3 regions of the Arthrobacter sp. BF1 genome follow, and region 1 is predicted to be linked to each of the others. Evidence: riboswitches for the same ligand, from Rfam matches in the RefSeq annotation. Region 1 holds a riboswitch; each other region holds the start of a gene.
What was found. A riboswitch is a leader RNA that binds a small molecule or an ion and turns the genes downstream of it on or off. The one in region 1 is predicted to bind S-adenosylmethionine.

Region 1 (7,748 bases):
GCACTGAACCACGCCACGCTGGCTGCGAGCGCACCGGCGCCGAACCACCACCGCAAGTCCAACGCCTGCTGGTTGGCCACTGACCCCAGCAGCAGGACGGTGTCAAGGTAGACGTGCGGGTTGAGCCAGGTCAAAGCGAGTACCGTGTTGAGCGCGGCGCCAAGGCCGACGGCGGGCTGCCGCCCGGACGCCGTCAGGGTTCCGGGACGAATAGCCCGCCGCGCGGCCATCACGCCGTACGCCACCAGGAACGCGGCTCCGGCAAAACGGACCACGTCCACGATCACCGGATTTGCCTGCAGCAGGGCCCCGACTCCTGCGATGCCGGCGGCGATGAGGATCGCATCCGAGACGCTGCAGACGAGGACGACGGCGGCCACGTGCTCACCCCGGATGCCCTGCCGGAGGACAAAGGCATTCTGGCTGCCGATGGCCACAATGAGTGCGAGCCCCGTGCCGAAGCCCAGTGCTGCGGGGTTGAGCAATTCTGTGAAGTCCATATGTTTCAACGTACGGCCCGGCCTATACTTACGCCAGCTAAACAATCTAAGCCTTATTAAGGAAAGCTAATGAAGGCATTCCAGCTGGAGCAGCTCAGGACCTTCGCCGCAGTGGTTGAGGAGGGCACCCTGGAAGCGGCCGCCCGCAGCCTGTACGTCACGCCGTCGGCCATTTCCCAGAGACTGAAGGCAATGGAGGATGCAGCCGGCCAGATCCTGCTGCAGCGCACCAGCCCCGTCCGGCCGACCACCGCGGGCGAGGCGGTCCTGCGGTTCGCCCTGCAGGTCAGGCAGCTGGAGTGGGACGCGCGCCAGGAGCTGGGCGGTGGCCACAGCACGCTGGGGGCGCCCATCCCGCTGGTGGTGAATGCCGACTCACTGTCCACCTGGTTCCTGCCGGCGCTGGCAAGCCTTCCGGCGGACCTCGGCGCCTGTTTTGAAATCCGCAGGGAGGACGAACAGCATTCCACCCGGCAATTGCGCACCGGCGCGGTGATGGCAGCCGTGACCGCCACCCCGGAGCCGGTCCCGGGGTGCAGCGTAGAGCCGCTGGGCTCCCTGCGTTACCGTGCGGTGGCCAGCCGGGCCTATGTGCGGCACTGGTGGCCGGACGGTCCTGAGTTGACTGCCGGCAGCCGGGCGCCGGTGGTGGACTTTGACCGCAAGGATGATCTGCAGGCCGGTTTCTTCCGCACGATGACCGGCGCGGACATGGCCGCGCCGCGCCACTATGTGCCGTCGTCGGCCGAGTTCGCACAGGCCATCCGGCTGGGACTGGGGTGGGGGCTCCTGCCTGAGCAGCACTGCCTGGCCGACCTCGGAAGTGGGGACCTCATGGAAATGGCACCAAAAAAACCGGTGGACGTGGCCCTGTACTGGCAGCGCTGGAAGATCGACTCCCCGGTGCTCAACCAGCTGACCGCCGCGGTGCGGCAGACGGCGGCCAGCCAGCTCCGCCAGCCCGCGCTCTGACCCCGGGGAACCCTTGACCGGACCCGGAGCCTGGCCGGCGTCAGACCTGCTTCAGCGCCTGTTCGAGGTCGCCGATGAGGTCGTCCACGTCCTCGAGCCCAACTGACAGCCGCACCACGCCTTCGCTGAGTCCGATCGCGGCACGCCCTTCCGGTCCCATGGCCCGGTGGGTGGTGGTGGCCGGATGGGTGATGAGGGACTTCGCATCGCCCAGGTTGTTGGAGATGTCGATGATCCGCAGGGCGTCCAGCAACGCAAAGGCAGCTTCCTTGCCGGACCGTCCACCGCTCGCTGCAAGTTCCAGCGTGAGGACCGTGCCGCCGGCCTTCATCTGTTTGGCAGCGAGCTCGTACTGCGGATGCGATCGAAGCAGCGGGTACTTGACCCAGCTGACGGCCGGCTGCTGTTCGAGCCATTCGGCGAGCCGCAGCGCGGATGCGGACGAGTGGTTCACGCGCAGGGCCATGGTCTCAAGTCCCTTGGTGAGGACCCAGGCGTTGAAGGAGGACAGTGCCGGGCCGGTGTGCCGCATGAGCTGCTTGACCGGGCCGTTGACGAACTCGGCCGTACCCAGGATGGCCCCGCCCATCACCCGGCCCTGGCCGTCGATGTGCTTGGTCCCTGAGTACACAATCACGTCCGCGCCGAACTGGCCGCAGCGTTGGAGCAGGGGAGTGGCGAAGACGTTGTCCACCACAACTGTGGCCCCGGCTGCGTGCGCCAGTTCGCTGACCGCGGCGATGTCCACGATTTCCTGCATCGGGTTGGACGGCGATTCGAAAAACACGGCGGTAGTGGGCTTTGACAAGGCTTCGCGCCACTGGTCCAGGTCCGGGCCGTCCACAAACACCGTCTCCACACCCCAGCGGGGAAGGATTTCGTTCAGGATCACAAAGCAGGAGCCGAACAGCGAGCGCGCGGCAACCACCCGGTCACCGGCAGCCAGCAGGGCACCCAGGGCGGTGAACACCGCTGACATGCCCGACGCCGTCGCGAAGCACGCCTCGGTGCCTTCGAGCAGGCGGAGACGTTCCTGGAAAGTGGCCACGGTGGGGTTGCCGTAGCGGGAGTAGACAAACCGTTCGTCCTCGCCCGTGAACGCGCGCTCGGCGGCGGCAGCCGACTCGTAGACGAAGCCTGAGTTCAGGAAGATGGGCTCCGTGGTTTCCTGGAACTGCGTGCGGTCGAGCCCGCCGCGGACCGCCTGGGTGTCGGGGCTCCAGCCGGCGGCTTCTTCGTTAAAGGTCACTTACTTGCTTCCCAGGTTGGTGGGCAGGCCGCGGTTCTTCCAGCCGTTGACCGTACGCTCGCCGTACCGGTCCGGCTCGCCTTCGAAGCCCTCCAGGACGTTGTAGGAGGTGAACCCGGCCTGCGTCGCTGCGGTGGCCGCGGCGATGGAGCGCTGGCCCGAGCGGCAGAGGAAAACCAGTTCGGTGCCGCTGTCCTCCGGCGCCTGCTCGGTGAGGTCGGTGATGAAGTCCGGGTTCGGGATGCCGCCCGGGAACGTCCAGGGAATGAACAGGGGATCGTTGTCCGTCGCCTTAGTGTCCGGGATGCCGATGTGCGCCCATTCGCCTTCGGTGCGGACATCCACCAGGATGGCGCCCTGCTCCAGCTTGGTCCACGCTTCCTGCGGCGTGAGGTCTCCGGCGTAGCTCATGCGTGGCCCTCGCCGTCGAACTCGAGGTCGCCCGCGGATTCGAGGTCGTCCACGGCGGTGGCGACGGCGGCATCCGCGCTGGCGATGGCCGCCGGCAGGATCAGTGCCTGGGCAACGATCACGGCGGTGCCGTTGAACGTGGCGGCCGGGCTGCCGTGCAGCACATAGCCCTCGGCCAGGGCGGTGGAAATCCGCTCACAGAAAGTGCGGTCGTCCGGGCCAGTGACGAGCCGGTAGGACAGTTTTTCTTCAGGGACAGGTGCGTCGGACACGACGGATCTCCTTCTTTCACGCTTGCAGCTCGAATGGGTCGATATGCCGAGTATTCACCTGAGGCACCCCGCCGCGATAGGAGGGTTGCCGACCGGCCAGTCAGGGCTTGGCGCCGGTTCTCATTACTCCCCAAAAACGTAACACCCGGCCCGCCCTGCCGCACGGCCACCGTCGTCATGTTCCGTAACCAACACGTGCTTCCATGCCCGGCAACCGGGCACGACAATCGGACCATGGGGAAAGAGCGGGGGAACCTTCTGACTGTGGCGTGGCGACGCCTCATCACCGTGGTGCTGTGTGCGGCGTTCATGATGGCGGGGCTCAGCAGTTGCCGGAACGTCTTCGCACCGCCGCCGTGCATGCCGCCCACATTCACCGTCACGCCGTCGGAAGCGAAACCCGGCGGCCGGGTGACGGTCAGCGCTCCGGACACACAGTGCGACGCGCGCTACGGCGACGGCGCGCAGGTCCAGGTGGAACTGCTGGATGCCTACGGCACCAGGGTGCTGGAAGAGCTCGCACCCATGACCGACGACGGCGGCTTCACTTTTGTGTTCACCGTCCCGGCAGGCATGTCCCCCGGGAAAGCCGGGGTCACCGCCCACCCGTACAACCTGGACTGGTGTGATGACACGGGAGTCAACAACCGGGCGGCGTTAGGGCCGCAGACCCTGGTCCTGGTTGCCTGCGCCGAACGCATGCTGCCGCTGGTCATCCAGGCCGGCTGACCCGGACTGCGCCACGTTTACTGCTCCGGGCCCGGGCTGACCTGCGAAGACAGATAGAGTTTTCGCGGGGGCACCGGCCGCCATCACGAAGCCGTCCTGGGGGAGGGTCCACACCAGCATGCCAACAGCCACCGCAGTACGTCGCGTCCGGACAGCATTCAGAAGCGTGCCGCCGGCAGTCAGCCGCGCATGCCGAGGCCTGCTTCCGGCCGCCCTCCTAGCGGCCCTGCTCCTCTTGTTCGCAGTTCTGCCTGCGGGGCCCGTCCTCGCGGCCGAGCCTGAGCCGGCGAAGGGCAAGCCGCTGCTGGGGGCTGTCCTGGAGTGGGGCGAGGACTCCGCCCAGGGTTTTGCCGGGCGGCTTGGTGCTGCACCGGCACTGCTGGGGCATGAGATCTCGCTGCCCGTGCGGCCCGGCGAGGAACAGGATATCCGCGAGTACCTGGGCCAGGCCGCCGGCCAGGGTTCCCACGCCATGCTCACCGTGCGGCCCGCCGGGGCGCTGGACCAGGTGGATGCGGCCGCCGCTGAAGCCTTCGCGGCCAAGGTGGGGGAACTGTCGGCTTCGTTCAAGGGCACCATCCTGATCCGCTTCGCGCCGGACATGAACTCAAGCTGGGTGGAGTGGGGCCAGCAGCCGGACGCCTACAGGGCAGCGTTCCGGAACGTCGCCGCAGAGTTCAAAACCAGGGACGACGCCGGCACGGTGATGGTGTGGCAGCCCTACCTTGGGCGGGACTACCCGTTTGGGCGGCACCGGAATGCTCCGGCCGCGGGGTCGGCGGGCTTCGCCCTGCTGGACACCAACGGCGATGGGCGCTGGGACAGGTCCGATGCCGCCTACGCACCGTACTATCCGGGCGATGATGCCGTGGAGTGGGTGGGGCTGACGGCTTACCACGACGACACCGGCGGCAACGCGGCCGTCAATACCGTCCCGGCTGACGGCGAGTTGTCCGCAATGCTGGCCCGGTCCGGCAATGAGGATTTCTACGCTGCCTACGCCGCCGGGCGGAATAAGCCGATGCTCCTCCAGACGGCTGCCTTCTACAGCCCAGCCGCTGGCGGCGCCGCGGAAGCTGAGATCAAGGCGTCCTGGTGGGACCAAACCCTGGACGTTGCCACCTCGGCGGAGTTCGCCCGGATCACCGCCGTCGTCTGGGACGAGCGGACCAGCACACGGGACACCGGGGTGGTCAGCATTGACTGGCGGCTGACCGGCAAGGACAGCATTGCCGGGGCAGCGGGCAAGAGGCTCGCCGAAGCCGGCCTCACCACCGGGCCGGTGACGGCTGTCAGCGGGGGCCAGCAGGCCACGCGCGCCAATTCCCTGTCCGGGGCAGCGGCCTGGAGCGTCGCCGCGGCCATGATCATCCTCCTGGTTGCCCTGTGGCAACTGCCGCGGCGGGTCGGCGCGGTGGCCGGCTGGGGCTATGGCCTGCCGTCCAAGCGGGATTCCCGCGTGGACCTCCTGCGCGGTCTGGCCATTGTGTTTGTGGTGGTCAACCATCTGGGCATGACATCGCTGTTCCAGCTGCTCACCCAGGAAGCCGTGGGGTTCGTGTCCGGCGCGGAACTGTTTGTCCTGTTCTCCGGCCTGGTGGTGGGGATGGTCTACGGCCCCCGGGTCAAGGACGACTTCGGCAAGGTGCTGGATCTGACGTCGCGGCGGGCGGGCAAGCTGTACGTGACAGCCCTGGCCGTCCTGGTGGGCGTCTTCCTGCTCTCGCTGCTGCCGTTCTTCCAGACCGACGCGCTGACCACGTATGTGGACCAGGGAACCGGCGGTGCCGGGCACAACGCCGTCGGCCGTACCTACGATTTGTACGCCGGGATGGAAACCCTCCTGCAGTTCCCCGTCCCCGCGCAGGTCCTGCCCGCCATCATCCTCCTGCAGTTCGGGCCCTGGCAGTTCAACGTGATGGGCCTCTACGTGGTGCTGCTGCTCGCCAGCCCGCTGATCCTCGCGGCGCTTAACCGCGGCAAGGCGTTGTGGGTTCTGGCCGCGACGCTGGGCCTCTACGCAGTGGGCGCCGTTACCCGGTTCAGGCTGCTGCCGTCCCAGTTTGAGGATTCCTTCCCGCTGCTCGTGTGGCAGGTGCTTTTTGTCCTCGGCCTGGTGGCAGGCTTCCACCGGCACCGCATCCTTGCCTGGCTGTCGGCGCATCACTGGGTGGTGGCGGCGTGCACGGTTCTGACGGCCGTTTTCGCGTTCCTGTCCTGGTGCAACCCCTACCTGGCCAACGGGTTCGACCTGCGCCTGGCCATCATCCCGGACGCTGCCTACCGGGTCATGTACGATACCTTCTTTGCCCGCACCTACCTGGATCCCGGCCGGCTGCTCAACGTCCTGGTCCTGGTGGTGGCCTCCTACGCGTTCCTCACCGCGTACTGGAAGCCGGTGGAACGCGCGCTGGGGTGGTTCCTGATTCCGCTGGGGCAGGCCACACTGTACGTCTTTATCCTGCACGTGGTGCTCATCGCCGTGATCGCCAACATCCCGGTCCTACGGCAGGGGGACATCCTGATCAACACCGCTGCCTACGCGGCGGTCCTTGGCTTGTTGTGGCTGATGGTGAAAAAGCGCGTCCTGTTCGGGATCATTCCCACCTGACCTCAGGCCTTGAGGATCAGCGCCTCGCCCTGGCCGCCGCCGCCGCACAGGGCCACCACACCGGTGCCGCCGCCACGGCGTTTCAGCGCCAGCGCCTGATGCAGCACAAGGCGCGCCCCGGAAGCGCCCACAGGATGCCCCAAGGCGATGGCGCCGCCGTCGGCGTTGATCTGTTCGGCGTCGATTCCCAAATCCTTCGCGGACTGCAGCACCACCGAGGCGAAGGCTTCGTTGACCTCAATGAGGTCCAGCTCGCCAACGGTCAGCCCCTCCAGTTTCAGGGCACGCTCAATGGCGCGCGACGGCTGGGAGTGCAGGGAGCCGTCCGGCCCGGCGGTTTGCCCATGGCTGCCGATCTCCGCGATCCAGCTGAGTCCGGCCGCTTCCGCGGCTGCCTTGCTGGCCACCACCAGGGCCGCCGCACCATCGGAGAGCGGCGAGGAGGACCCGGCGGTGATGGTGGCTGAGTCCGCCGTGGAAAAGGCGGGTTTCAGCGCCGCCAGGTCCTCCGTCGTCGTACCTGCCCGGATCCCCTCGTCAGCATCAATCACGACGGCGGGGCCGCGGCGTTGCGGCACTTCCACCGGAGCGATTTCCTCGGCCAGGATGCCTGCGGACCGTGCGCTTTCCGCCCGTTGGTGGGAGCGGGCGGCGACGGCGTCCTGGTCCTCCCGGCTGATGCCAAGGCGGGCGTTTCCGGCGTCGGTGGCTGAACCCATCAGCTCACCGGAGCGGGGGTCCTGCAGGCCGTCGAAATTCAGCGAATCCAGCAGCGCCGCGTCGCCGATGGCAACGCCGCCGCGCAGCCTGGGCAGCAGATGCGGGGCATTCGTCATCGATTCCTGGCCGGCGGCCACGATGAAGTCGGCCTCGCCCGCGCGGATCATCCGGGCGGCGTCGATCACTGCGGTCAGTCCGGACAGGCACAGTTTGTTGATGGTCACGGTGGGTACGTCCCACCCGATCCCGGCCGCGAGGCTGGCCTGCCGTGCGGGCCCCTGGCC
Region 2 (7,748 bases), 1.2 Mb from region 1:
ATGAAACCAGCGAGCTCGCCCCCACCGTGGCAGCGCTTTGCGCGCTGGCCAGTGGTCCGTCCCGGCTGACCGGCATCGCCCACCTGCGCGGCCACGAAACTGACCGGCTGGCAGCGCTGGTCACCGAAATTAACCGCCTCGGCGGTGACGCCGAGGAGACCACCGACGGCCTGGTGATCCGACCGGCCACGTTGCATGCCGGCGTCGTGCACAGCTACGCGGACCACAGGATGGCCACAGCCGGGGCCATCCTGGGCTTGGCTGTACCGGGAATTGAAGTGCAGGACATCGGGACCACCGCCAAAACCATGCCGGAGTTTCCGCAGATGTGGGCGGACATGGTGGCCCAAGGCGCAGGTCCCGCTGACGGGACGGAAGGTTCCAGCGGTGGCCCGCAGCACTGATTCGTGGGACGAGTCCGACGTCCGGATCCGGCCCAGCAAAAAAGGCTCGCGGCCCCGCACCAAGGACCGTCCCAGCCACGACGACGCCGTGACGGGCCGGATCATCACGGTGGACCGGGGCCGCTACACCGCCGTCGTGGGCGAGGACTCGGGCGACGAGCGGATCATCATCGCCGCGCGAGCCCGTGAACTGCGCCGCTCCCCCGTGGTGGCCGGCGATTTCGTGTCCCTCGTCGGAGACGTCTCCGGGGATCCCGACACCCTGGCGCGCCTGGTACGCATTCAGGACCGCCGCACCCTGCTGCGCCGCAGCGCCGATGACACGGACCCCATCGAGCGTGCTGTGGTGGCCAACGCCGATCAGCTGGTTGTGGTGGTGGCCGCCGCCAATCCGGAGCCACGCACCGGATTCATCGACCGCGCGCTGGTGGCGGCGTACGACGCCGGCATTGAACCGCTGCTGCTCATCACCAAGGCGGACGTCAAGGATCCGGCGGAACTGTTGTCCAACTACGAGCACCTGGACTTTCCGGTCATCATCAGCCGGACAGCGGATTCCGCCGCCTCCGGCATCGATGCGCGCTCCGACGACGGCCTTTCGGCCCGGCTGGACATTGACGCTGTGTCGCAGCTCCGCGCCTACCTCGACGGCAAAGTCACGGTGATGCTGGGGCATTCCGGCGTGGGCAAGTCCACCATGGTCAACGCACTCACGGGCGCCGAAAGGGCTACCGGTGGCGTGAACGCTGTGACGGGCCGCGGCCGCCATACATCGTCGTCGGCCCTTGCCCTGAAACTCGCAGGCGCACCGACCGGAAGCTGGATCATTGACACCCCAGGCATCCGTTCGTTCGGTTTGGCCCACGTGGACCCGGACCGGATCCTGCGGTCCTTCCCGGACTTGGAACCGGGCACGGACGCCTGCGAACGGGGCTGCAAACACAATGCAGCCGCCGTCAATTGCGGGCTGGACACGTGGGTGGCCGAGGGGCACGCCGGCCCCACCGGGCCGGCCCGGCTCACCTCGCTGCGGCGGCTGCTGGGCACCGACCCGCGGCTGGAGGGTCAGGAAACCAAGGAACTGGGCAGCATCAGCTAGCGCCCGGAAGCCGAGGTCCCCAACCCTGCGGCCGTTAGACGGTAGTTTGGAAGCATGATCCAACCCGCTTCGAGCTACAACGATGACCTGCGCCTGGCCCATGTGCTGGCCGATTCCGTGGATGACCAGACCATGAGCCGCTTCAAGGCGCTGGACCTGCACATCGAGACCAAGCCTGACCTGACGCCTGTCACGGATGCGGACAAGTCGGCCGAAGAGGCCATCCGCGGCCAACTGTCCCGCTCGCGTCCCCGGGACGCGGTCCTCGGCGAGGAATTCGGCAGCTCCGGGCACGGCTCCCGGCGCTGGATCATTGATCCGATCGACGGCACCAAGAACTTTGTCCGCGGCGTCCCGGTCTGGGCCACCCTGATCGCACTGGTGGACGAGGGCGAACCAGTGGTGGGTGTGGTCAGCGCGCCCGCCTTGGGCAAACGCTGGTGGGCCGCAAAGGGCGCCGGCGCCTACATGGGCAAGTCCCTCGCGGCAGCAACCCGGCTCAGGGTGTCGAATGTGTCCAACCTTGCCGATGCGTCCCTGTCCTATTCCAGCCTGGGCGGCTGGAAGGAACGCGGCAACCTGGATGAGTTCCTGGGCCTGACCGAGGACGTTTGGCGCACCCGGGCCTACGGTGACTTCTGGTCCTACTGCATGGTGGCCGAAGGCTCCGTCGACATCGCCTGCGAGCCGGAACTGAACCTTTACGACATGGCTGCCCTCGTCCCCATCGTGGTCGAGGCCGGCGGGCGTTTTACATCGCTGGAAGGCCAGGACGGGCCGTTCGGCGGCAACGCGCTGGCCACCAACTCCATCCTGCACTCCGAGGTGCTCAAACGTCTGAACCCGGATCTGGACGATCTGCTTTAACCTGATCCCCGAATGATCGACGGCGGGGCCTCCGCGCAAGGGGTGCCCGCCGTCGTTTCTTCGACAAATCGGCGGATGATCAAACAGCCGTAACAAACGTCTTAACATTCCGCCGGGCTTTTCCGCTGCCGCGGAGATGTCCTACTCTCTTTAACAGGTCACGAGTGCCAGCGCTAAACCCCGGTTTGCTGGCCGGCAACCCTCCATTCGCGGTGGGGTGCCCCGGGTGACGACCAGGCCGGTCCTCAATGGACACGGCAAGCGCGGATTCCCGGTACCGGGGGTCCTTTTAAAGTGAGGTCTCCGTGACAACTGCCACCGTCTCCCCCGTCGTTCAGAACACCGCCGCCGCAGACAGCGCAGCACTTACCGGCGAACTTGCTGCCGTTGCCGGACGACCGCTGTCCGCCGTCACCGGCGCTGAAATCCAGGCTCCGCTGATCCAGGGCGGCCACATCCGCTACGCCAACCTCGACTACGGCGCTTCGGCCCCCGCCCTCTCCGTTGTCTCGGCCTACCTCAATGAGATCCTGCCGTACTACGCCAGCGTCCACCGCGGTGCGGGCTACGCGTCACAGATCAGCACGTCCGTCTACGAAAACGCCCGGAACATTGTGCGGGACTTCGTGGGCGGCCGGCCGGATGACTCCGTCATTTTCACGCGGAACACCACCGACTCGCTGAACCTGCTGGCGGGTTGCCTGCCGCACGGGGACGGCCAGGCCACCGGCGACGTCCTGTACCTGGACATCGAGCACCACGCCAATCTTCTGCCGTGGCAGGGCGTGCCGCACCGCAGCGTGGTGGCCGCTCCCACCATCGCCGGAACCATCGCAGCCCTGCGCGCCGAACTTCAGCAGGGCCAGGTCAGCCTGCTGGCTGTCACCGGAGCCTCCAACGTGACCGGCGAGATCCTCCCCATCCGCGCCCTCGCCGCGCTGGCCCACGAGTACGGAGCCCGCATCGTGGTGGACGCCGCCCAGCTCGCACCGCACCGGCGCATCAATATCAGCACCGACGACGTCGACTACCTGGCCTTCTCCGGACACAAGCTCTACGCACCGTTCGGCGCCGGTGTCCTGGTGGGGCGCACGGACTGGCTCGACGCCGGCACCCCGCACCTGGCGGGCGGCGGCGCCGTCCGTGAGGCAAAGCTCGACGGCGTCAGCTGGGCCACCGGCCCGGCCCGCCACGAGGGCGGCTCCCCCAATGTCCTGGGTGCAGCCACGCTGGCCCGCGCCACCCAGGTCATCGCGTCATTGGACCAGGAACGCTGGCACGCCCATGAGGCTGCCATCAGGTCCTACCTGGTGGCAGGGCTGCAGAAGATCGACGGCGTGACGGTCCACCAGATCTTCTCCGACACCGATCCCGGCACCGGCACCATCGGAGTAGTGAACTTCTCGGTGGCCGGTTATGACGCTGGACTGGTTGCCGCTTATCTTTCGGCAGAACATGGCGTTGGCCTGCGGGACGGCCGCTTCTGCGCCCACCCGCTGCTGAAACGCCTCGGCCTCCCTTCCGGTTCGCTGCGGGCCAGCTTCGGGGTGGGTTCCCGGCTGGAGGACGCCGAACGGCTGCTCACCGGCCTCGAACAGCTGCGCCGCACGGGCCTCGGCTGGGACTACGTGGTTGATTCAGGCCGCTGGGTGCCCGCAAAGGACACCCGCACCTACCCGCACTGGGCCCCGAACACGCCAGGCACTGCCGGCGCGGCTCCCTGCCTCGACGACTGACCTCGCTGGCTGACCTCGCCGGCTAGGTCTGGGCGGTGGCGCTATCTGTGGGCTTCACGATCCGGGCCGGGTTTCTGATGCCCAATGCTGAGACTGCGCCACCGATGACCAGGAGGACGCCGGTGGCGATCAGCACCCGATGGAATCCGTCCAGGTTAAGCTGCTTCCCGGCGATGAGTCCGACGAAGGCGATGCCAACCAGACCCGCTACCCTGGCAACCGCGTTGTTTACGGCCGAGCCGATGCCGGACTGCTGCTCAGAGATCGAGCCCAGTATCGCCGCGGTCAGCGGTGCAACTGTTGCCGAGAGCCCCGCCCCGAAGAGGACGATTCCCGGCAGCAGCTGATTCCAGTAATTGACGGGTATTTGCGACGACACCATCAGGAAGTAGCCGAGGCCGGCACCGGCCGGGCCCAGGGCCATGAACCAGCGCGGGCCGTATCGGCCGGCGAGTGAACCGAACCACGATGACAGGCAAATGCTCAGCAGGCTGACGGGCAACAGGGCGAGGGCGGCGAGTGTCGCCGAGTAACCGGCCACCTGCTGCAGGAAGAGCACGATGATGAATCCGCCGATGGAGAGCGCGGCATAGATGAACATGGTGGCCAAGTTGCCTGCCGCGAAGTTCCTGACAGCGAAGAGACTCAGCGGCATGAGCGGCTGTTTCGCTGTTGCCTGCCGCCAGATGAAGGCCGCGAAGCAAACGACTCCCAGGATCAGGGGCAACAGGATGCCAGGGCTTCCCCAACCCTGTGTGCCCTGTTCGATCAGGGCATAGACCGGTCCGGCCAGCCCGAGTACACACAGCACGGCGCCGGGATAATCAATGCCCACCCCTGCCTCGCGGACGTCGGAGGCGCGAAGCACGGCCAGCAGGCACAAGGTCACCGCAATCGGCAGAACATTAATGCCAAACGCCCACCTCCAGCCGACAGAATCCACCAGGACGCCACCCACCAGGGGGCCGGCGACGAAGGCCACCGTGGTGCCGGCGGTCCACTGGCCAATGGCCTTGGCCCTGGCCGGCCCGTCAAAGTGCGAGGTGATGAGCGCCAGCGAACTGGGCACGAGCAAAGCCCCGGCAATTCCTTGCAGGGCCCGGGAGACGATCAGGATTTCAGCGGAGGGGGCGAACGCGCACATCAGTGACGTCACCCCGAAACCCAGCAGTCCGGTGCGGAGAATGAGTATCCGCCCGAGTACGTCAGAGAGAGAACCCGCGAGCAGGATGAGTGACCCCAGAGTGATCAGATAGGCGTCCACAACCCATTGCTGGGTGGTCAGGCCGCCGCCCAGATCACGGGAAATGGCAGGCAATGCCACGTTGATGACGCTGCTGTCCAAAAAGGACACCAAAGAGGCGAGAATCGAAATCCAAAGGACGAGTCTCTGGGCGCGTGTCGTCGGAGGAAAGCCCACTCCTCCAGTAAACACCGCCAGCGCGGCTGCCGACGGTTCACTGGCATCAGGTAGTTTGAATTTGAAGGATACCCATGGACAACAGATGAAGGAGGCCGCACGTGGCACGGGGTGGCCCCAGGCTTGACCACGGACGCCGGCTGGAGCTCGGCCAGAGCTTCCAGGACGGCGGCGAACACTACCAACGCGTACGCCCCGGCTACCCCGGCGACTCTGCCGACTGGCTGGTACCGGCCGGTGCCCGCGATGCCGTGGATGTGGGCGCCGGCACCGGCAAATTTGCCGCGCTCCTGCTCGAGCGCGGCCTCGCCGTCTCGGCCGTTGACCCTTCCGCTGACATGCTGAAGCAGTTGCGTGCCCACTATCCGACGGTTGCGGCAGCCCAAGGCACTGCAGAGGCGACCGGCCTGGCGGACTCCGCGTTCGACGTCGTCAGCGTTGCCCAGGCGTGGCACTGGTGCGATCCGCTGCCGGCCAGCACCGAACTCGCGCGGGTCCTGCGGCCCGGCGGAACACTGGGGGTGATCTGGAACCAGCTGGACACCTCCGTTCCCTGGGTGCACCGCCTCTCGCGCATCATGCACGCCGGAGATGTCTACAAGCCGGGCTTCCGGCCGGTGGTGGGGCCGGAGTTCGAGGGCCTGGAAAGCCACGTGACCCGGTGGGAGGACAGCCTCAGCACCGCGGACATCATGGAGCTGACGAAGTCGCGCAGCTATTACCTGCGTGCCGGCGAGGCCACCCGAAACAAAGTCCTGGCCAACCTCGACTGGTACCTCCACGAGCACCTTGGACACGCCACCGACGAGGACATCAACCTGCCGTATCTGACCCTCACCTGGCGGGCCGTCAAGGCGTGAGGGCCGCGGACCACCGGGTAGGCTTGAAGTCGTGAAGACCAGCGCCCCCTCTTCCTCGATCGAGGACTACGTCAAGGTCATCTACGGCTTCACGGAGTGGCAGGACAAGCCCATCACGTCTTCGCAGCTGGCGCAGCGCCTGGGCGTGGCCAACTCCTCGGTCTCAGAGATGGTCCGCAAGCTTAAAGACCAGGGCCTGGTGGACCACAAGCCATACAGCGCCATCACCCTGACGCCCGCCGGCATCCGGCTGGCGCTGTCCATGGTCCGCCGTCACCGCCTCATTGAGACCTACCTTGTGCAGGAACTCGGCTACAGCTGGGACGAAGTCCACGACGAAGCCGAACTGCTTGAGCACGCAGTGTCGGACACCTTTATTGAGCGCATGGCAGCCAAATTGGGCGACCCCCAACGCGACCCGCACGGCGATCCGATCCCGACGGCGGACGGTGCGGTCCTGATGCCCGATGCCCACCTGCTCGGCGAACTCGATCCCGGGCACACCGGCCGGATCACCCGAATCAGCGATGAGAACCCGGACCTGCTCCGCTATCTTGCGGCAGAGAATATTGACCTCGACGCCGACGTGGAGGTCATGGGCCGGAAGCCGTTCGGTGGGGCCCTGGTGGTGCGGATCCATAACGCCGGCAGGACGCGGGACTACGATCTCGCCGACGAAATCACGGCCGCGCTCTGGGTGCACACCAACCAGCCGCACGTAGGCTGCACCCTCGGCGGCCGCTGAATGAAACACGCCGGGATGCCTGACTGGCGTGCCTGGCTGGCCGTCGCCGCGGGAGCGCTCGCCGGGACGGAGCTCCGGTACGGCCTGGGGCTCGTATTTCCGGACGCCGCCGGAGCAGTACCGTGGACCACGCTGGGCATCAACGTTGCCGGGAGCTTCGTCCTGGCTGCCCTCACCACGCTGTGGATCGCCCGGCCGCACACGGCATTCTGGCTCCGCGCCGGCCTGGGCCCTGGGCTGCTTGGATCCTTCACCACCTTCTCGGCAGTGGTCTTCTCGATTGACCAGCTGGCGCGGGCCGGGGAACATCCGGTGTGGCTCATCTATTTGGGACTGTCGCTGCTGCTCGGCGTGGGCGCCGCAGCCGCTGGCTGGCGGACGGGCCGGCTCCTGGTGGACCGGACGGAGGCAGTCCGGTGATGGGCGCTGCCCTGGTGGGAGTATTCGGTGTGGCGGGCGCCCTGCTGCGTTTCGCCGTCGACAGTTGGTTCGCCCACCGCACCCAGCGGCATGGCGGCAGCAGCGCCGGCCACCGCACGGAAAGTTCCGCCGGCACGCCGCGGCACTGGCCGTGGGCCACCCTGGTTGTCAATGCCACCGGATGCCTCATCATTGGG
Region 3 (7,748 bases), 1.8 Mb from region 1:
GAGGGTCCCCAGGATGGTGGGCAGTGCCACCACGGAGCCAGGTGCCGGGACCACAACGTCAAGGAGCAGGGAGCCCACCAGCTGGCCCGCAATCATGCCCAGGCCCGTCACCAAAACGCCCAAGCCGCGGACCAGCACGGCGGCCAGCCCAATGAAGATGCAGCCCATGGGCCCGCCAAGGTAGTACCACCACTCCGCCGGCAGCGGACTCCCCGCGCCCGCGACAGCGACTTTGATGCCCCACACAATCCACAGGAGGATGCCGCCGGCGACGAAGTTGACCAGCGTCGCCGCGATGGGCGTCCCGTAGTGGAGGGTTGCGGTCCCGTTCATGGCTTGCTGGAAACTCATCAGGAATCCCGCTGCCAGTGGCAGTATGAGCGGCAGCAGGAGCAGCCCGACGTCGGCGGCATTCCCAAAGCGCGGGGACACGGCCCAGGCCACGGCAATGATGGTCAACACGCTCCCGATGACACGGACTCCCGTGATGCCGCGCTTTCCGCCCGGCCCGATACCGAGCCGGTCCACCAGGAGGCCGCTGAGGGTCTGTCCGGTGACTGTGGCCACGGTGAACAAGGCAACGCCGAGCAGCCCCACAGTGGTTGACTGGGCAAAGACGAAGAAGGCACCCACGCCGCCGGCGAGGACGTAGTACCGGGGAAAGCTGCGCTTCCGGAGGGCAGGGACGATGCGGGCCAGCCCGGCCCGGCCCTGGGGCAGCAGCAGCGCGATGGCCGCGATCAGGATCAGCCCCGTACTGAAGCTCACTACCGCAGCGGCGATGCCGTCGTTGAGCCGGACCCCGAGAGCGCCGTTGATGCGGCCCTGGACCGGAATGGCCAGCCCCGCGCCGACTGCCAGTGGAAGGCCGGCGAGCAGCGGCAGCCGTGGGGTGTGGGTCATTGAATTCACCTTACGTCAGGCATCATTGCTGTATGAGCAACCAGGACATCGAAGAGATCCCCATCCGTGACAGCATGATCCGCCTTGGCCAGCTCCTGAAGCTCGCCAGCCTGGTGGAAGACGGTGTGGAAGCTGCCGAGCTCATCAAGAACGGCCTCGTCAAGGTCAACGGCGAAATCGATGAACGGCGCGGCCGCCAGCTGCACAACGGTGACACCGTGACCGTCAACGGCCAGACCGTGAAGGTCATTGCCCCGGAGGCCTGAAAACCAGACGCCTAAGCGCGGGCGAGGCATCGACCCCCCGAGCGATGACAACGCGACCTGCGGCACTGTGCCCTTGCCGCCGTCGTGCGTTACGTGGTCAGCACTTCACTTGTTCAGCACCTCGTGCGTCAGGAACTCGGAGACGTGCCCGATCTCCTGCTGGTTGATGCCGTGCCACATGCCCGTGTAGAGGACCTTGGTCAGTTTGACGTGCCCCCGCACCCAGCCCATGGTGTAGTCGATCTTGTCCGGGGTGATGACAGGGTCCTGCTGGTCGCGGCCCCAAAAGAGCGGCACGGATCCGTCCAGCTCGCTGTCCTTGAAGGCCGGATCGCCGTCGGCATCAATGACAAAACCGGAAAGCCCGACGACGGCTGCGTAGTCCGCGGGACGGTACCGAAGCAGTGTGGTGGCCATGGCCATTCCCATGGAAAAGCCGAGCAGTGTGACCGAGGAATGATTGGCTTTGACGGTGTCGATCCAGTCCTGCATGTAGTCGGCCGCTTTCTTGACGGCGTCCAGCGAGTAGTCGACAGATGCCGTGAGCGGGAACCACATAAATCCCGGACCTGTAGCGAGTGGCGCCCTGACCGAGGCAACAACGAAGTCCTGGGGCAGCATGTCGGCGAGGCTCAGGAGGTCGTGTTCGTTGGCCCCGTAGCCATGGAGCAGCACGAGCAGCGGCCGGCCGGAGCGCTGGTCCTCGGGACGGGACCACATAACAACAGGGGCAGGAAATACTTCGGCGTCAGTCATGGTTTCCATTCTTACAGTTACCCAGCGGTAACTACCTACGGTGGCGTAGCTTGAGAACGAAAGGGCAGGATAGGACCGTGACTGACGCAAGAGCCATGCAGAACCACCCCACGGCTACCCAAGCCCACCCCTGGAGCCGCTACGTGGCCATGGGCGACTCCTTCACTGAAGGCATCGGTGACCCGGAACCTTCAAGCCCTGGCGGGTTCCGAGGCTGGGCGGACCGGGTGGCCGAGGAACTGGGCCGCGGGCAGGATGATTTCGCCTACGCCAACCTCGCTGTCCGCGGAAGGCTCCTGCAGCAGATCGTGGACCAGCAGCTCGCCGCGTGCCTGGCACTCAAACCGGATCTGGTCACCCTTTCCGCCGGCGGCAACGACCTCATCCGGCCGGGCGGTGACCCGGATGCCCTCGCTGAAAAGCTCGATTCGGTGGTCCAGATCCTTTCGATGGGCGGCGCCACGGTGGTGCTGTTCAACGGACCGGACACAGGGTCCTCGGTCCTGGGCCGGATCCGCAGCAAGGTGGCCATCTACAACGAGAACCTCCGCACCGTAGCCGCCCGCCACGACGCCGTCATCGCGGACATGTGGTCGCTTAAACAGCTCAACGATCCACAGATGTGGGACGTGGACCGGCTCCACTTCTCCCCTCTCGGCCACCACACCATCGCGGCAATGGTGCTCGATTCGCTCAACGTGAGGCACACCCTCGAACCCAGCATGCCGAAGCCTTTGCCGCCGCGGACCTGGCGCGAAGCACGCAGCGGCGACCTCGTGTGGGCCCGCGAATACTTCGTCCCGTGGGTGGTGCGGCGGCTGCGTAACCGCTCCTCCGGTGACGGCATTACGGCAAAGCGCCCGACGCCGGGGCCCGTCTTCGGCCCGGGGGTCCCCTTGGGTTCCGGTGAAGGTCCCCTGGGCACCACGGAAGCCCGCCACTAGCCGCGGGCGCGAGCGCCTGTAGTAAAGGACGCCGATAGGGAGTCCGGGAGGGAAACGCAGCCCGCCATGGAACAGGACGAGGTGGTGCATCGCCGGCTCAACGCCCAGCTACTGCGAGGTTCCGGGGCGCAGTCCCCCGACGACGCCGTCCGGCACCTCCTCGCCGTACCGGAATGGACGCGGCCGCTGCCGGCCGAAGCGGACGGGTCCTGGCCGAAGCCGTCCAGGGCGGGCGGCACCTCACCCGGGAACAGTTGGCGGAGTACTTTGCGGCGTGCCGGGTTCGCTGCGACCGGCCTGGGACTGGCATACCTGATCATGCACGCCGAGATCAGCGGCGTGTTGGCCAGCGGATCGCCCGTGCGCAGTCCCGGCGGCGCGTTGAAACAGACGTACGCCCTTTTTGATGAGCGTGTACCGGCCGGACCCGTCGGACTTTTTGACCGGGACGAAGCCCTCGGCGAGCTGGTCAGGCGGTACTTCACGAGCCGGGGTCCAGCCACGGTCAAGGACTGCGCAGACTGGTCCGGGCTCACGATGACCGATGTCCGTCACGGCCTCGCGCGGGTTCTGGACTCCGCTCCGGCGGTGTTGGAGACGGTGGCGATGGAGGGCGTCGAACATTATTTCCAGGCGGGCAAGGACGGCGGCGCGGCTGCTACAGGCGGCACGTTTGCTTCCGGGGCGTTGCTGCTACCGGCGGCACTGCTGCCACCGGCGTTACCAAGCGCGACGGCGGATTGGCCGACGCCGTTCCCCGGATCGACCTGATCCAGTGCTACGACGAGTACGTAATGGGCTATTCCGCGACGCGCCACTATTTGGGCGGCAGTGCCCCGGCGTTACCCTTGGGCGGCGTGCCGATGCACGTTGTGCTGCTGGACGGGCGGATGGAAGGCTCCTGGCGGCACACCCTGTTTCCGGGCCGCTGCGAGCTGGACATCCGCCTGTTCGGTTCTTCGGATCCGGCCTCACTGCGTGGCAAGGCCGTGGAGCACGCGGTTCAACGTGCCGTGTCCCGGTACGGGGCCTTCCTGGGTATCCCGGCGGTCTGGGTGGGTTCGACGACTTAGACCGCCCCGGGGCATAAGCTGGAGAGACATATATGAGAGGCACTACACCGTGAACAGCTTGTTTTTCTGGATCATCATCCTGTCGTTCGTGATACCGATGGCGATGCGGATGTACCGGAAGTCTGTCAATAAACGGAACCAGGGGCAGGGCTTCTCCGGAGGCTACCCCGGCCAGTATCCTGGTCAGTTTCCCGGGCCGCAGAACCAGCAGCCCCGCGACGGCTACACGCAGCAGGATTACATGAGCGGCGGCTACCGAGAGATCATGAGCCCGCAGCCACTCCCGCCGGGCGAGCCGCTGCCGCCCATGCAGCCCATCCCGCCAGCGAATCAGCAGTTCCCCGGCCAGCAATTCCCGCAGTACGGGCAGCCCCAGAATGACGGACAGCCGCAGCAGTTTGGCCAGCCGGGGCAATATGGCCAGCCAGGGCAGCGGGAAGAAGCACCGAAGCCTTCTGCCCCGGCAACTCCTCCGCCGCCGTCGGCCCCGCAGGGCTACCGCGCCCGGAAGCTCGCCGAACTGGACCAGCAGTACAGTAATGGCGAGCTGGCCATGGAGGAATACATGAAACGCCGCTCGGACATCATGAACGGCTGAAGGGTCACGCCTGAACCTCTGCAGACCCGCTAGACGCAGATCGACGTCTTAGACGCAGAGCCTTATATCGACCCGGAATACCCGGGCCAGGAACACTCAGGCCAAGATCACAGGGCCAGGAACAAGCCGGGCCACCACGGGTGCGTCCGCGCTAGACCAGGAATGTGCTCCGCAGTTGGCTGCTGAGCTGGCCGATCTCGGTCAGGAAACCGTCGTGGCCGATCGGGGCCTCGATGACGTGCACATCAACGTCGCCGGGCAGGGCGTCAGCCAGTTCGCGGGACTGGGACGGGAAGTAGAGCCGGTCGCTGTCCACGGCGGCCACAAAGAACCTGGCGGTGGCGCGGCCGAGTGCCTCGTCAAGGGAGCCCCGCCCGCGCGTGACATCGTGGCTCATCAAAGCATCGGTAATCGCGATGTAACTGTTCGCGTCGAACCTGCTCACCAGCTTCTTGCCTTGGTGGTCCAGGTAGCTTTCCACCTGGTAGCGGCCGCGCTCCCCCAGCGCCGCAGCCTTGAACGGCGATTCCGGGACCTGCGCCGAGCGTCCGAACCGGCCGTCGAATTCCGCCGCGGAGCGGTACGTGATGTGCGCAATGCGCCTGGCGAGGGCGAGGCCGTCCTCGGGCAGCGGTCCGCCGTAATAGTCGCCGTCGTTGAAGTTGGTGTCCTGGCGGATGGCGAGAGTCTGCGCTTGGGCGAAGGCGATTTGTTCTGCCGTGCTCGCGGCCCCCACGGAGATGACGGCGCAGCGCTGCACCCGCTCCGGAAAGGTGACCGCCCATTCCAGGGCGCGGGCCCCTCCCATTGAACCGCCCAGCACTGCAAACCAGCTGTGGATGCCCAACTGGTCCGCCAGCCGGGCCTCGGCCGCCGTTGTGTCGCGCAGGGTGACCAGCGGAAACCGGGACCCCCAGGGCTTTCCGTCCGGGGCTTCCGACGACGGGCCGGTGGAGCCGTAGCAGCCGCCCACAATGTTGATGGAAACCACAAAGAAGCGGTCCGTGTCCACTGGCGCCCCGGGTCCGGCCAGCTGCTCCCACCAGCCGGGCTCGTCACTGTCGCCGCGCGTCACGTGTGTGCTGCCGGTCAGGGCGTGCTCAATCAGGACGGCGTTGGTGCCGTCCGCGTTCAGGGTTCCCCACGTTTCATACGCCAGGGTGACGTCCGGCAGGTAACCGCCGGCTTCGAGTTCCAGGCCACCGATGGTGGCATAGCGGACCACGCCGTTTCCGGGAGCTGCCGTTCGGGAGATGGTGATCGTCATGGAAAGGACCTCTTCTACGCGCTTGCCCGCCGTCAATTGACCGGCTGGCCAGGTCCTCACCCGGGGCACCCCACCACGGAAGAGGGTTGCCGGCCAGCAAGCCGGGGCTGTCGCTGGCACTCATGACCTGGTTCGAGTGTACGAAACAGCCCCGGCTTCTGGCTAAGCGTGTGACCGGTTATGACTTCACGGAATTGACCCGTGAAGCGGCTTACTGCTGGCTGCCCGCTGTGTCCTGCCCCGTTCCGGCGGCCCCTTCGGCGCTTTTGGCTGCCCGGAAGCCGGCTTCGAGGTCGGCGATGATGTCATTGATGTGCTCGATGCCCACGGAAAGTCGGACCAGCCCCGGCGTTACGCCGGCAATGGCCTGCTGCTCGGCCGAGAGCTGGCTGTGCGTTGTGGAGGCCGGGTGGATGACCAGCGACCGGACGTCCCCGATGTTGGCCACGTGGGAATGGAGTTCCAGGGCGTCCACGAAGCGCTTGCCTGCCTCCGCGCCGCCGGCCAGGTTGAAGCCGACTACCGCGCCGGTGCCCTTGGGCCCGTACTTGAGTCCCCGCTGGTACCACGGGCTGGACGGCAGGCCCGCGTAGGCGACCGATTCGACGTCGTCGCGCGCCTCAAGCCAGCGCGCCACTTCGACGGCGTTCGCCACGTGCCGTTCCACCCGAAGGCTCAGCGTCTCCAGCCCCTGGGCAATCAGGAAGGCATTGAACGGGGACACTGCGGAGCCCAGATCGCGAAGCAGCTGGACGCGGGCCTTCAGAATGTAGGACAGGTTGGCGCCGAGTGCTCCGTCCGCCCCAAGATCGCGGGCGTAGACAAGGCCGTTGTACGTCGGATCCGGGGTGTTGAAGCCGGGGAACCGCTCAGGGTCCTTGCCGAAGTCGAAATTGCCCGAATCCACGATCACGCCGGCGATGGCCGAGCCGTGACCGCCCAGGTACTTGGTGGCGGAGTGGACCACAATGTCCGCGCCCCATTCGAGCGGCCGGATCAGGTAGGGCGTGGACAGGGTGTTGTCCACAATCAGCGGCACACCGGCGTCGTGCGCGGCCTGCGACACGCCTTCAATGTCCAGCACGTCCTGGCGCGGATTGGAGACCACCTCGGCGAAGAAGAGCTTGGTATTGGGCTGGACGGCGTCCCGCCACTGGTCCAGGTTGTCCGGGTCCCCCACAAACGTGACGGAGATACCGAACTTCTTCAGCGTGTGCGCCAGCAGGTTATAGGTGCCGCCGTAGAGGCTCGGGCTGGCCACCACATGGTCCCCGGCTTCGGCGATGTTCAGGATGGCAAAGGTTTCCGCTGCCTGTCCGGAACTCAGCAGCAGGGCTCCCAGGCCGCCCTCCAGGCTGGCGATCCGCTGTTCCACGGCGTCCTGCGTGGGGTTGCCGATGCGCGTATAGATCGGCGCGAGTTCCGCGAGGGCGAACCGGTTGGCGGCGCTTTCCGCGCTGGGGAAGACGAACGACGTCGTCTGATAGATCGGCAGGGCGCGGGCACCGGTGGCACTGTCCGGCTCCTGTCCAGCGTGGATCTGGCGGGTTTCGAAAGACCATCCGTTCGACATTCAGGACTCCTTTGACGAGGTGTGGCACTGCACGTGTGCGTTCAGTCTAGGAAGGCTGCCTGACCGGTAACAGGATTGTGACGAAGGTGGTCGGTAGAGGGAATTCGGCGCCGGGGGGGCACAATTCCTCTCCGGGAACGAAACAAAAAACACGATAAGGGTACCCTTAGCTGAGAGGGGCATCACAAAGTGCCAAGATGATGGCATGCGCATGGATCACGTCTCTTACGCCTGTGAACAAGATGGCCTCGCTGCCACCACCGAACGTATTTCGTCTGCCCTCGGCGTTGAAGCCGTGAAGGGTGGAGTGCATCCCCGTTTCGGAACCCGGAACATGATCATTCCCCTCGCCGGCCACAAGTACCTGG

Region 2: another riboswitch for S-adenosylmethionine. It lies ahead of AC1MCD_RS12725 (aminotransferase class V-fold PLP-dependent enzyme); the one in region 1 lies ahead of AC1MCD_RS18355 (DUF1737 domain-containing protein).
Region 3: another riboswitch for S-adenosylmethionine. It lies ahead of metX (homoserine O-acetyltransferase MetX); the one in region 1 lies ahead of AC1MCD_RS18355 (DUF1737 domain-containing protein).

The regions. Positions count from the first base shown of each region.
Region 1 is NZ_CM155271.1:3,895,842-3,903,589, reverse strand. Features, by position in the region: gene AC1MCD_RS18375 (LysE/ArgO family amino acid transporter) at 1-500, opposite strand, end outside; gene AC1MCD_RS18370 (LysR family transcriptional regulator ArgP) at 570-1,472, shown strand; gene AC1MCD_RS18365 (O-succinylhomoserine sulfhydrylase) at 1,513-2,721, opposite strand; gene AC1MCD_RS18360 (rhodanese-like domain-containing protein) at 2,722-3,132, opposite strand; gene AC1MCD_RS18355 (DUF1737 domain-containing protein) at 3,129-3,404, opposite strand; SAM riboswitch class IV at 3,418-3,532, opposite strand; gene AC1MCD_RS18350 (hypothetical protein) at 3,639-4,133, shown strand; gene opgC (OpgC domain-containing protein) at 4,252-6,744, shown strand; gene AC1MCD_RS18340 (acetyl-CoA C-acetyltransferase) at 6,747-7,748, opposite strand, start outside.
Region 2 is NZ_CM155271.1:2,710,496-2,718,243, forward strand. Features, by position in the region: gene aroA (3-phosphoshikimate 1-carboxyvinyltransferase) at 1-404, shown strand, start outside; gene rsgA (ribosome small subunit-dependent GTPase A) at 388-1,503, shown strand; gene hisN (histidinol-phosphatase) at 1,558-2,370, shown strand; SAM riboswitch class IV at 2,527-2,640, shown strand; gene AC1MCD_RS12725 (aminotransferase class V-fold PLP-dependent enzyme) at 2,676-4,106, shown strand; gene AC1MCD_RS12730 (MFS transporter) at 4,129-5,460, opposite strand; gene AC1MCD_RS12735 (class I SAM-dependent methyltransferase) at 5,628-6,386, shown strand; gene AC1MCD_RS12740 (metal-dependent transcriptional regulator) at 6,418-7,131, shown strand; gene AC1MCD_RS12745 (fluoride efflux transporter FluC) at 7,147-7,551, shown strand; gene AC1MCD_RS12750 (fluoride efflux transporter FluC) at 7,551-7,748, shown strand, end outside.
Region 3 is NZ_CM155271.1:1,437,365-1,445,112, reverse strand. Features, by position in the region: gene AC1MCD_RS06770 (DMT family transporter) at 1-903, opposite strand, end outside; gene AC1MCD_RS06765 (RNA-binding S4 domain-containing protein) at 936-1,169, shown strand; gene AC1MCD_RS06760 (alpha/beta hydrolase) at 1,275-1,925, opposite strand; gene AC1MCD_RS06755 (SGNH/GDSL hydrolase family protein) at 2,021-2,869, shown strand; gene AC1MCD_RS06750 (DNA glycosylase AlkZ-like family protein) at 2,936-3,640, shown strand; gene AC1MCD_RS06745 (DNA glycosylase AlkZ-like family protein) at 3,610-3,942, shown strand; gene AC1MCD_RS06740 (hypothetical protein) at 3,992-4,540, shown strand; gene metX (homoserine O-acetyltransferase MetX) at 4,692-5,807, opposite strand; SAM riboswitch class IV at 5,821-5,935, opposite strand; gene AC1MCD_RS06730 (bifunctional o-acetylhomoserine/o-acetylserine sulfhydrylase) at 6,019-7,380, opposite strand; gene AC1MCD_RS06725 (VOC family protein) at 7,586-7,748, shown strand, end outside.